3 regions of the Pseudomonas sp. RA_35y_Pfl2_P32 genome follow, and region 1 is predicted to be linked to each of the others. Evidence: predicted binding sites of a transcription regulator. Region 1 holds the regulator's gene; each other region holds the start of a gene.
What was found. Region 1 encodes FliA, which starts transcription of late flagellar genes. Its sites were predicted from a motif close to CTAAAGTTTNNNNNNNNNNNGCCGNTAA; they were not measured.
Positions count from the first base shown of each region.

Region 2: a site for FliA is predicted at 2,154-2,181, ahead of motA (flagellar motor stator protein MotA). Genes of this name have one in related genera too.
Region 3: a site for FliA is predicted at 1,623-1,650, ahead of AACY45_RS25455 (flagellin N-terminal helical domain-containing protein). Genes of this name have one in related genera too.

Region 1 is NZ_CAXAQF010000023.1:92,186-96,375, forward strand. Features, by position in the region: gene AACY45_RS22205 (chemotaxis protein CheA) at 1-715, opposite strand, end outside; gene AACY45_RS22210 (protein phosphatase CheZ) at 730-1,518, opposite strand; gene AACY45_RS22215 (chemotaxis response regulator CheY) at 1,541-1,912, opposite strand; gene fliA (RNA polymerase sigma factor FliA) at 2,078-2,818, opposite strand; gene fleN (flagellar synthesis regulator FleN) at 2,815-3,645, opposite strand; gene flhF (flagellar biosynthesis protein FlhF) at 3,760-4,190, opposite strand, start outside.
Region 2 is NZ_CAXAQF010000012.1:113,819-118,008, forward strand. Features, by position in the region: gene AACY45_RS13970 (lipopolysaccharide biosynthesis protein) at 1-408, opposite strand, end outside; gene AACY45_RS13975 (HDOD domain-containing protein) at 554-2,083, opposite strand; gene motA (flagellar motor stator protein MotA) at 2,250-3,101, shown strand; gene motB (flagellar motor protein MotB) at 3,105-4,133, shown strand; gene AACY45_RS13990 (toll/interleukin-1 receptor domain-containing protein) at 4,184-4,190, opposite strand, start outside.
Region 3 is NZ_CAXAQF010000034.1:17,284-21,473, forward strand. Features, by position in the region: gene AACY45_RS25455 (flagellin N-terminal helical domain-containing protein) at 1-1,542, opposite strand, end outside; gene AACY45_RS25460 (ketoacyl-ACP synthase III) at 1,828-2,754, opposite strand; gene AACY45_RS25465 (flagellar hook-associated protein 3) at 3,119-4,190, opposite strand, start outside.

The DNA.
Region 1 (4,190 bases):
AGGCTTCGAATTCGTCGTCGGTAATGTCGCTGCTTTCGGCCGCAACCACCGGTGCAACCGGCTCGACCGGAGGCGAGAGGCTGTCCACGGCGAACTGGCCTTTGCCGTGCAACTGGTCGAGCAACGACTCGAACTCGGCATCGGTGATTTCATCACTGCCGGTCGCCGCTACCGGTGCCTGGACCACAGGCGCCTCGGCTTGCGCCTTGACCGCATTCAGCGAGTCGAGCAGTTGTTCAAACTCGTTATCGGTGATGTCGCCATCGTCGCTGGCGGCGACCGGTTCCTCGGGGGCTGGCGCAAGCGCTGCCACCTCGTCGGCCGATTGCGGTTCCGCCAGGCGCGCCAGGGCCGCCAGCAGTTCGGCAGTCGCGGCAGTGACCGGTGCGCGCTCGCGCACTTCGCTGAACATGCCGTTGACCGCGTCCAACGCTTCGAGCACCACGTCCATCAGCTCCGAGTCGACGCGCCGCTCACCCTTGCGCAGGATGTCGAAGACGTTCTCGGCGATGTGGCAGCACTCCACCAACTCGTTGAGCTGGAGGAAGCCGGCGCCCCCTTTTACAGTGTGAAAACCGCGAAAAATTGCATTGAGCAGGTCCGCATCATCCGGTCGGCTTTCCAGCTCGACCAGTTGTTCGGACAGTTGCTCCAGAATCTCGCCGGCCTCAACCAGAAAATCCTGAAGGATCTCTTCATCGGCGCCGAAGCTCATGTGTAGGGGTGCTCCTAGAATCCAAGGCTGGAAAGCAAATCGTCGACATCGTCCTGACCGGACATCACGTCATCACGTTTATCGGCATGAATCTGCGGACCTTCACCCTGCGCCAGATGTTTTTGCGGATTTTTTTCCGCGAGGATCGCTGCACGGTCATGTTCGATGCCGGCAAAGCGGTCGACCTGGCTGGCCATCAGCACCAGTTTCAGCAGATTGCTCTCCACTTCCGTGACCAGTTGGGTCACGCGCTTGATCACCTGACCGGTCAGGTCCTGGTAATCCTGGGCCAGCAGAATGTCGTTGAGGTTGCCCGCCACGACCTGGCTGTGGCTGGCGCTGCGGCTCAGGAAACCATCGACGCGCCGAGCCAGCTCACGGAACTCTTCAGCCCCCACTTCACGGCGCATGAAACGCCCCCAGTCCGCGCTCAACGCCTGGGCATCGGTCCCCAGGGCATTAACCAGCGGCGTGCTGTTCTCCACCAGGTCCATGGTGCGATTGGCCGCCGCTTCGGTCAGTTTGACCACATACCCCAGGCGCTCGGTGGCGTCGGTGATCTGCGAGACTTCCTCGGCTTGTGGCATGTTCGGGTCAATCTGGAAATTGACGATCGCACTGTGCAGCTCACGAGTGAGCTTGCCCACTTCCCGGTACAAGCCGCGGTCACGGGTCTGGTTGAGCTCATGGATCAGTTGCACAGCGTCGCCGAACTTGCCCTTTTCCAGGCTTTCGACCAATTCGACCGCGTGTTTTTTCAGGGTCGATTCAAAATCGCCCTGTGAAATCTCTCGTTGTTCCATAGCTCCCCCGTGGCGCCAGTCATCAACCGATGCGTTCGAAAATCTTCTCGATCTTCTCTTTCAACGCCTGGGCGGTGAACGGCTTGACCACGTAGCCGTTAACACCGGCCTGGGCCGCTTCGATGATCTGCTCGCGCTTGGCTTCAGCGGTCACCATCAACACGGGCAAATGCTTGAGCTTTTCGTTGGCGCGCACGTGGCGCAGCAGGTCGATACCGGTCATGCCCGGCATGTTCCAGTCCGTGACCAGAAAGTCGATGCTGCCACTGTTGAGCACAGGGATGGCGGTAGTGCCGTCGTCTGCCTCGACCGTGTTGGTGAACCCGAGGTCACGCAACAGGTTTTTAATGATCCGCCGCATCGTTGAGAAGTCATCAACGATGAGGATTTTCATGTTCTTGTCCAATTCGACCTCCAAGCAGTCTTAAACGCGCCCAGCACCTGGGCACGCCATTCAATCAACAGGCAGAGCACTCAACGACGGTTTGGAGCACAACGGATGATGACCGCGCCAGCCCAAGGCTGTCGCGGTGTCGTTCGCAGTGTCCCCACACTGCTGTCAGCGCGCTCGCCACTCTCCCAAACGCCCCCGCAAACGGGCTGCGCACTGGCTGTGTAACTGGCTGACCCGCGATTCGCTGACCCCCAGGACCTCACCGATTTCCTTGAGGTTCAGCTCCTCGTCGTAGTACAGCGCCAACACCAGTCGCTCACGCTCCGGCAAATTGGCAATCGCGTCCGCCAGCGCCGCCTGGAAGCGTTCATCCTCCAGGTCACGCGACGGCTCGAGATGAGCACTCGCGCCATCCTCATGCAGCCCTTCATGCTCGCCGTCCTGCAACAGGTCGTCGAAACTGAACAGGCGACTGCCCAAGGTGTCATTCAAAATCCCGTAATAATCGTCGAGACTCAATTGGAGTTCGGCCGCAACCTCGTGATCTTTAGCGTCACGTCCGGTTTTAGCTTCAATTGAGCGAATCGCGTCGCTGACCATGCGGGTATTGCGGTGCACCGAGCGTGGCGCCCAGTCACCTTTACGGACCTCGTCGAGCATCGCCCCGCGGATGCGGATCCCGGCGTAGGTTTCGAAACTGGCGCCTTTGCTGGCGTCGTACTTGGTCGACACTTCAAGCAGGCCGATCATCCCGGCCTGGATCAGGTCTTCGACCTGGACACTGGCCGGCAGACGCGCCAGCAAGTGATAGGCAATGCGTTTTACCAGTGGCGCGTAACGCTCGATCAGCTCGTACTGCGCGTCACGCGCCGATTGCTTGTACAGGTTGTAGCCAGTGGCTGTCATAGCACCGGACCCGCCGTCTGTTGCACCAGGCGCTCCACAAAAAACTCCAGATGCCCGCGCGGATTGGCGGGCAATGGCCAGGTATCGACTTTCTGCGCGATGGCGCGGAAGGCCAGGGCGCACTTGGAACGAGGAAAGGCTTCGTACACCGCACGCTGCTTTTGCACCGCCTTGCGTACACTTTCGTCGTAGGGCACCGCTCCGACGTATTGTAGGGCGACATCCAGGAAGCGGTCCGTGACCTTGGTCAACTTGGCGAACAGGTTGCGCCCTTCCTGCGGGCTTTGCGCCATGTTGGCCAACACGCGGAAGCGGTTCATGCCGTAGTCACGGTTGAGCAACTTGATCAGGGCGTAGGCGTCGGTGATCGAGGTCGGCTCGTCGCAGACCACCAGCAGCACTTCCTGGGCAGCGCGGACAAAACTGACCACCGACTCGCCGATCCCGGCGGCAGTGTCGATCACCAGCACGTCGAGGTTGTCGCCGATGTCGCTGAACGCCTGGATCAGGCCCGCGTGCTGGGCCGGGCTCAGGTGCACCATGCTCTGGGTCCCGGAGGCCGCCGGCACGATACGAATCCCGCCGGGCCCCTGCAGCAGCACGTCGCGTAGTTCGCAGCGGCCCTCGATCACGTCGGCCAGGGTGTGCTTGGGCGTCAGCCCCAGCAGCACATCGACGTTCGCCAGCCCCAGGTCGGCGTCCAGCAACATGACGCGCCGGCCGAGCTCTGCCAGAGCCAGGGACAAGTTCACTGAAACGTTAGTCTTACCGACGCCACCCTTGCCGCCGGTCACCGCGATCACCTGTACGGGATGCATGCTGCCCATGTGCTTTCTATACCTTGTCTTGCTTAGACGCGGGCTACATGACTGGCTGCGCGTTCCCTGGGGAACAATGCATGGCAGGCCATCGATGTAGATACAAATCTAGTCATTATTACCTCAGCCGACCCGTTTGGTCGGGCTGTGGTAGAGATCAGCGAACATATCAGCCATGGCTTCTTCGCTGGGTTCTTCCTGCATTTGTACACTCACGGCGCGACTGACCAACTGATGGCGGCGCGGCAGATGCAGGTCATCCGGGATACGCGGCCCATCGGTCAGATAGGCCACCGGTAATGCGTGACTGATCGCCAGGCTCAAGACCTCGCCCAGACTTGCCGTTTCGTCCAGTTTAGTCAGGATGCAGCCGGCCAGCCCGCAGCGTTTATAACTGTGGTAGGCGGCCGTCAGCACCTGCTTCTGGCTGGTGGTGGCCAGGACCAGATAATTCTTCGATTTGATCCCGCGACCGGCCAGGCTTTCCAGCTGCATGCGCAAGGCCGGGTCGCTGGCCTGCAGGCCCGCGGTGTCGATCAACACCACGCGCTTGC
Region 2 (4,190 bases), on a different contig from region 1:
CAAAAATTCGCGCATCACCAGGCCCATCACCGCCAGGGGCAAGGCGGGCCAGAGCTCGGTGGGCAGGCCTGCACCGAACTGGTGCATAAGGGTCAGGATCAACGCCACCACCAGGCCGAGCACGGCGCTGCCCCACAAGGCGCTGCTGAACAGGGTGTGCGGCTCTCCTTCGCCACTGGCGCGCAGGTAGGTGTAGGGCGTAGCAATCAGCGTGTCGCCCAGGGAGATGATCAGGAAGCAGAAGCTCAAGCCCAGGGCGTAGGCGCCCAGGGCCTCTTGCGAGACGCAGCGGCCCAGCACCAGGCCTGTGAGGAAGCTGGTCAGGCTCTGCGCCGCCTGGCCGCCGATCACCCAGAAAACGCCATATCCACGACGGCCCAGTCGTGCCCAAGAATGACTGCCAGACATAATTCATGTCCTTGGAGATGGACTGTTGACGTATCTCTCCCCGTCGTTTCTCGGGGGCTGCGCAGGCTGATCGCTGGTGAGTAAGGATTAGTATCAGTTCGCCAGATTGGCAAATCCGTTGGTGCAAAAACGGATGAGCGTGTGCTTAGCGCGCGCTATAGCTGTTGAGAGCCTTTTCGATGCACTGCGCGGTTTTGCCGAAAGCCTGGACGCTGATGTCCGCAAACGCGCCACCACCCTGGTCGGCGACGAGCAGCATGATCACCTTGCCCTTGTTGGCCAGAGAGCGCAGCAGCAGGTGCTCGCCGTCGAACAGCACGCGCAGGCTGTCCGGCAAGTGGGCGCAAAACTGGCCGTGGTTGGCGGGTGTCAGGCGCAACTGCGCCGGTTGCGCCAGCAAGCGCTGCAGCACGCTGCTCTGGCCGACTGCCAGTTGCAGGGTGGCGCTGTCCTTGGGCAAGCCCCAGGTCTGGTGGACACGCAGGTTGCTCTGAGTGCGGTCGGCCATCAGCAGCATGACCCGGCGCATGCCACAGGCTGCCAAGGCATCCCGGGCGCAGGTGGTCAGGTGCAGGGCGTTACTGAACGGGCTCGGCTCGGCCAGCAGTTGGGCGCAGTGTTTGCGCCAGCGCTGCAGGTCCTCGGCGGTGGGGGCGGCGGGCGCCTGTTCGGCACGGGGCCGGCCATCTCCCCAGGGCCACAGCAGCGCCTCGGCCGGGTGCCAGAGGTCGGGCTGCCCATGGTTGCGCGCGCTTTGTGCGGCCTGTTGGTGTTGTTGCTGCTGCACCTCGTCCATGGGCATTTGCAGGTAGAGGCTGGTCAGGTACTGCCAGCGCAAGGTGTGCGGACCGGCCCAGGATTGCTGGGCCGACAGCGCCAGGCCGTTGGCCAGCAGCACGCTGTTGGCGGGCTGGCTGAGCCAGCGGCGCAGGGTCGGGTCGTCATCCAGGCGGTTTTGCTGGCGCAGGGGATGATCGGCGTCGCGGGCAATGTGCAGCACTTGCACCAGCTCGCGTTGCTCGGTGAGTAGCAGGCGATAGCCCTGGGCGACCCAGAAGGGCAGGTGCCAGAGCTCCACCAGCGCCTGGCAGAGCTCCAGCAGGCGCACGCCGAACAGCTGTTTTTCGACCGTGTGCGCCGCTTCGCCCCGGTGGATCACCCGGCGCTCCCATTCCTGGAGCAACTGTGGGTGACTCAGGGCCAGCGGCCACAGGGGCGCGAGAAACAACAGGCTGCCCCAATGGATGTCCTGCCACAGGCGCGCCAGGCGGCTGGCAAAAAAACCATTGGCCTGTTGCGAGGCGTGCTGGCTGATCTGTTGCAGCTTGCGCAGCGCTGGCGGGATCTCGCGCTCGGGCATGGCCGGCAGGCGGGCCAGGAGTTCGGCGGTGCGTTTGAGGCCCAGGCGATTGAGCGCCACCTCAAGGTTTTCACAGGGTTCGCTGAGGCTGCCGTGGGCGTGGCGATTGGCTTCGCGGATCACGCTCAGGGCCAGGGCCGGGCTGCCCTGGATCAGGTCGGCGATATCGCGCAGGGAGCTGCGACTGCTGTTGAGGGCTTTGCAGACGCGGTCATGGCTGGCCTGCGGTACGGGCAGGATCACAGCGTCGAGGCGCTGGACCCAATCCTGCAGGGTGGAGGGGCTTGCCGTTGGGACGTTCGTTTCATTAACCATGGTCGGGTGCGATCATCGTTGACTTCAAACACGCCCGGGGCGGGGCAAATTAGCTTTTCACCATAACGGGCTATAGTCTGGCGCAGTTTTGCCGATAAGTAGAAGAAGAGATTGTTTAACTTCCGAATATGACCTTGAACCCGACTTAAGTAAGTACCTTCTACCTATGGCTAAAATTATCGGCATCATCGTCGTATTCGCGAGCGTGCTCGGCGGATACGTGCTTTCCCATGGCAAGATTGCCGCGCTGATCCAACCCTTCGAGGTGCTGATCATCGGCGGTGCGGCCCTGGGCGCATTCCTCCAGGCCAACCCCGGCTACATGACCCTGCATGTGCTCAAGAAGTCCCTGAGTATGTTCAGCACACGCTTCACCCACGCCTTCTACCTGGAGGTGCTGGGCCTGATCTACGAGATCCTCAACAAGAGCCGCCGCGAAGGCATGATGGCGATTGAAGGGGATATCGAGGACGCCGCCGCCAGCCCGATCTTTGCCAAGTACCCGACCGTGCTCAAGGACGAACGCATGACGGCGTTCATCTGCGACTACTTGCGCATTATGTCCTCCGGCAACATGGCGCCCCATGAGCTCGAAGGCCTGTTCGACATGGAGCTGTACAGCCTCAAGGAAGACCTGGAACACCCCTCCCATGCGGTGAACGGCATTGCCGATGCGATGCCCGGCTTTGGTATTGTCGCGGCGGTCCTGGGGATCGTGGTCACCATGGCCTCGCTGGGCGAGGGCGACCAGAAGTCCATCGGCCTGCACGTCGGCGCGGCACTGGTGGGGACCTTCTTCGGTATTCTCGCCGCCTACGGTTTTTTCGGTCCGCTGGCCCATTCCCTGGCCCACGACGCCAAGGAAGAGCTGAACATCTACGAAGCCATCAAGGCCTCGCTGGTGGCCTCGGCGTCCGGCATGCCGCCGTCGCTGGCAGTGGAATTCGGGCGCAAGGTGCTGTACCCGGCGCACCGTCCTAGCTTCGCCGAGCTGGAACAAGCAGTTCGCGGTCGCTGAGTCATGGAAAACAATCAGCCGATAATCATCAAGCGCGTCAAGCGCATTGCGGCCGGGCATCACGGGGGCGCCTGGAAAATCGCCTTCGCTGACTTCGCGACGGCGATGATGGCGTTTTTTCTGGTGCTGTGGCTGCTGTCCACGGCCACGCCGGAGCAGAAGATCGCCATCGCCGGCTATTTCAAGGACCCGATCGGCTTCACCGAGAGCGGTACGCCCTACGTCATCGACCTCGGCGGCTCGCCGGAGCTGGCGCCGGACAAGACCCTCAACCCTGAAGCCAAGTTCCAGCCGCAGCCGGACAAGGTGACGGTCGATACCGAGCAGGTCGAAGGCATGGCCGAGCAGGTCGAGCAGGAGCGCCTTGAGTTGTTGCTGCAGGAACTGCAGAACAAGGTGGAAGAAAACCCGCAACTGCAGAAGTTCAAGGACCAGATCCTGTTCGAGATCACGTCGGATGGCTTGCGCATCCAGATCATTGATTCGGAAAACCGGCCGATGTTCGACTCCGGCAGTGCACGCCTGAAGCCGTACTTCGAAGACATCCTGCTGGCCATGGCAGACACCATCAAGGCGGTGCCCAACAAGATCAGCATCAGCGGCCACACCGATGCCAAGCCCTATGCTGGCAGCGGTGATTTCGGCAACTGGGAGCTGTCATCCAACCGTGCCAACGCCGCGCGGCGGGCGCTGGTGGCGGGTAGCTATCCGGAGACCCAGGTGGCGCGGGTGGTGGGCTACGCTTCGTCGGCCATGTTCGACCGCAAGAACCCGTTCAACCCGGTCAACCGCCGGATCGACATTGTGGTGCTGACCAAGAAGGCCCAGCGTGCCATCGAAGGCGAGCAAGGCGCCGAGCCAGCACCGGTGCCCACCCAGGGCCAGGGCGCCCCGGGTGAAGTGCCGGCGGTGCCGGTCGACCCCGATGCCTTGCCCGCAGACCAGCAACCGCTGCCGGCCCATGAGCTGCGCGAGCGCTTGAATCTGTTTGATGATCCGCTGCCCAAGCCGGTGGAGCCACAGAAGCAGTGACCCACAAAAAGCCGACAGCGATGTCGGCTTTTTTGTGGTCGCCGTTTGCCTTAAAAG
Region 3 (4,190 bases), on a different contig from region 1:
CACGGTGCTGGCGAAACGGTTTTGCACCGCACCCAGCTGCGAACGCTGGCTGTCGATCTGCTGCAAGGCACCGTCCAGGGCCTGAACGGCTTGCTGCGAGGTTGCTGCGGACAGGATGGTCAGGTCGGAAACGGTGGTTTCCATGGTCACTGCAGCCTTGGTACCAGCAGCGGAAATAGCGGTCAGGCCCAGTGCGGCCAGACCAGTACCCGCGCTGCCGTCCTTGACAGTGATGTCTTTGTCAGCGAACAGATTCAGGGTGCCGTCAGCGTTTTTGCTGGCGTTTACACCGGTGCTGGCGCTGTTGATCGAGGCAACGATCGCGTCGCTGGTGTCGCCTTTCTTGAACTTGACTTCTACACCGTTCAGGTCGATGGAAGTATCAGCAGTCAGCTTGGCCTGGGAAGTGCCAGCCGACAGACCCAGCTGGGACAGCGAGCCGCTAGCAGTGTTGGCCAGCTTGATGTCTTCACCGTCACCCGAGGTCACTTTCACACGGCCATCAACGATAGCGGCTGTAGCGCCTGTGCCTGCCTGCGCAGCAATAGCGGTCAGGACAGTACCCAGTGTATCGGTTGCGGCCCACGATACTGCCGCGCCATTTACCGTGACACCGCCAACTGCATCCATGGTGGTTGCGTTTGTTTTAGTTGCCGCAACTACCGGACCCGCTGTCAAGCCCAGGCTGACCAAACCATCAGTGGCTGCACCGTTAGAAGAAGCACCGATAGTGAAGTCCGACTTCGAACTCAAAGTCAGTATGCCTGTGGTGGCATCAGCAGTCGCCGAAACGCCGGTAAGGGCTGTTTGGGCATTGATTGCGGCAGCACCATCAGCACCCGCAGGCGCACCAATAGCCGCACCACCAGTCAGATTGATCTCCACACCATTGATACTGAATGCGTCGCCAGCAGTAGTAGCCGTGTTCGCGGCACCCGTTACGGTAGCTTTTTTATCCAGAACCGAACCAGTTGCGGTAGCGCTCAAACCAGCCAAAGCAGTGCTGTTAACGCTCGCTTCGCTGTAGGTACCTTTCAGGCCAGTCGCGCTGATGTCGGTCATGCCGAACGAAATGGTTTCGTTAGCGTTGGCACCGATCTGGAAACCAACGTTGTTGAACGAACCGTCCAGCAGATTACGACCACCGAAGGTGGTGGTGTTGGAAATACGGGTCAGCTCACCCACCTTGGCGGTGAATTCCTGCTGCAGGGAAACACGGTCAGCGTCGCTTTTATCACCGTTCGCAGACTGCAGGGCCAGCTCACGCAGACGTTGCAGCAGGTTGGTGGATTCCTGCATCGCGCCTTCAGCGGTCTGCGCGATCGAAACACCGTTGTTGGCGTTGGCGATGGCTACGTTCAAGCCTTTGACCTGGTTGCCCAGACGGTTGGCGATCTGCATGCCAGCGGCGTCGTCTTTGGCGCTATTGATTTTCAGGCCGGAAGACAGACGGTTCATCGAGTTGCTCAGGGCATCGGAAGCCTTGTTCAGGTTTTTCTGAACGCCCAGGGAGGTGATGTTGGTATTAACAGATAAAGCCATGACGAATTCCTCGTTGGTTGGGTGCTGCGGCTTCCGGCCCTGGCAACCGCCGGGTGTGGCCTAGAGAACCTTCGTAATAGTTATCGTCGTCAATGCAGGTTGCTTGAGGGCTTTTTTCAAGTTTTTTACTAGCAACGTGCCACCCCCTAATGTTTCAAGGCCTTGGGCCGTCTGGCGCGCGTCGTACCTGGCCCTGATTTGGGCCTCGACAGCGGCAAATCCCAGGCAATAAAAAACGCCCATGACCTCGCGGCCATGGGCGTTTTTTTAGCGAATGCTAGCGGGTCACGGGCGGTGGATGATCGCCGAGCCCCAGGACAGGCCTACGCCAAAACCACTGATTGCCACACGCTTCCAGGTGGAGTAGAGCATGTGCTTTTCCAGCAGCAGCGGGATGCTCGAAGACACGGTGTTGCCGGTCTCGACCATGTCCTTGATGAACTTCTCCGGCTCGCCTTCGAAACGCCGCGCCACGGCATCGACAATCGCCGCACTGCCCTGGTGAATGCAGAAGGCGTCGATGTCTTCGGACTTGAGGCCCGAGTCATCCAGCAGTTCGTGCAAGTGCGCCGGGACCTTGAGCAAGGCGAAGTTGAACACCTGGCGACCGTTCATGTAGAACACGCCGTCGCTGACTTTCAGGTGCGGCGCGCCGGAACCGTCGGTACCGAACTTGGCCTTGCCCAGTTGCCAGGCAGCGTCTTCGCCCATCCAGGTGGCGGTGGCCGCATCACCGAACAGCATGGTGGTGTTGCGGTCTTCCGGGTCGACGATCTTCGAATAGGGATCGGCGGTGATCAACAGGCCGTTCTTCAAGCCCGCCGCTTCCATGAAACCCTTGATGGCATACAGGCCATACACGTAGCCGGAGCAGCCCAGGGAGACGTCGAACGCGGCAACCCGGGTCGACAGGCCCAGCTTGTCCTGGACGATGGCTGAGGTGTGGGGCAAGCCTTCTTCGTCGCCGTTCTGCGTGACCACAATCAACACGTCGATGGCTTGACGGTCCAGTTGCGGGTTGTTGGCGAACAACGCATTGGCAGCCTCCACGCACAGATCGGAGGTTTCCTGGCCGGCATCCATGCGCGGCAGAAAGGCCGAGCCAATCTTGCCCAAAATGAACTCTTCATCCTTGGCGAATTTCGCGCCCTGAGCGTAGTTATCAAGCCCGTTCACTGGCACGTAACTGGCGATGCTTTTTATGCCAATCATTGTGGCTTCCCAAAACAGAATAACTGGAGATCACCGCTCGCAGGATCGAGAGGCACTGATAACAAAGGGGGTTGGCCCACAAAACTGCGCCAGACACGGGTGCCAAAATCATGAAAATCAACCCAGCGAACAGCGGGCACCCATCCCACCCTTTTCACACGATACAGTGAAGATGCGCTTTATGACTCATAGGTCACTCTATTTTGTGTGCATTGGCCAAAACAATCCGCCACGTAAAAACCGCGCGCAGGGCTTTAGCCAGGCGAACGCCGGCAAATCGGTGGTGATAAGGCGGGAAAAGCGCGCATATGAAGCAGCACCGGCCCACCCGCGAGATCAGGGTGGACCGGCATTCAGGCGAGGGTCAAAGTTTGTTAAACAGGCTCAACTGGGAGATTTTCACAAAGGCCAGTTGGGAGGCTTCGAGCATGGCTTTCTGGAAGCTCAGCTCAATCGAGGCACTGGCCATGTCGGTGTTGCCAATGGCAGCCATGGTCGAGTCGTTGGCCAGGCCCATGCTGACGTTTTCCCCGGCCTGGATGTCGATCGCCTTCAGGCTCGCGCCGATGGAACCGCGGGCGTTGTCGATCCCGGCACTGGCGTTCTGCAGGTTGCCAATGGCCGAGTTGATCGCATTCTTCTGCTTCTGCTGGGCAACCAGGTCGCCATCGCTCGGCGTTGCCAGGGCCTGGCGTAACTGACTGATGGTGTCCAGCGCGCTCTGGGTCTGATGGTTGTTGGCGCCGACCACGAACTGATCGCCGGACTTCACCGCACCACCGAGGTCGAACTTGACCCCCACCGCCGTCAGCGAGTCGCCAGCGGCGTTCAGGCTGCCTGTGCCGATGGACTTGCTGTTGGCACTCAGCGGCTGGGCATAGACCTCATACTCGGTGTCGCTGGTGAACTTGATCACCGCGCCATTGCTCGGAAAACTGTCGCCGTAGACCTTGGCATCGGTCACGGTGGCGCCGGTGACCTGGGCCGTCGACGGGTTGCCGGGGCTGCGGGAGGCATTGAAGCTGTCCGGCTTGGCTTCCAGGGTGAATACGTGGCCCTCGACTGCCGCATCCAGGTCGGCTGCGGGCACGTCCGCCAGGTTCAGGTTGATGTCGAACTTCACCCCGCGCAGGTTGACGCTGTGGGCGCCCTCCTTCGTCGAGTCGAACTGGCCATTGCCCGGCACTTCTGCGGTGACATCCTTGCCGGTGGCGTCCTTGAGGATGTACTGGGTGCTGCTGGTGAACTCCAGCGTGTACGGCTGGCCTTCGGCAAAGCTTTTGTTGAAGGTCTGGTTGGAGCTGATCAGGCCATCGGAGACCGCGACCTTACCGTCGTTGACCGACGGCGGCTGCAGAACCGCCTGGGTGCGACCGGTATTGAGCGAGCCTTCCATGATGCTCTTGGCGGTGTTGCTGGCCGCCAGGCTCAGAGTG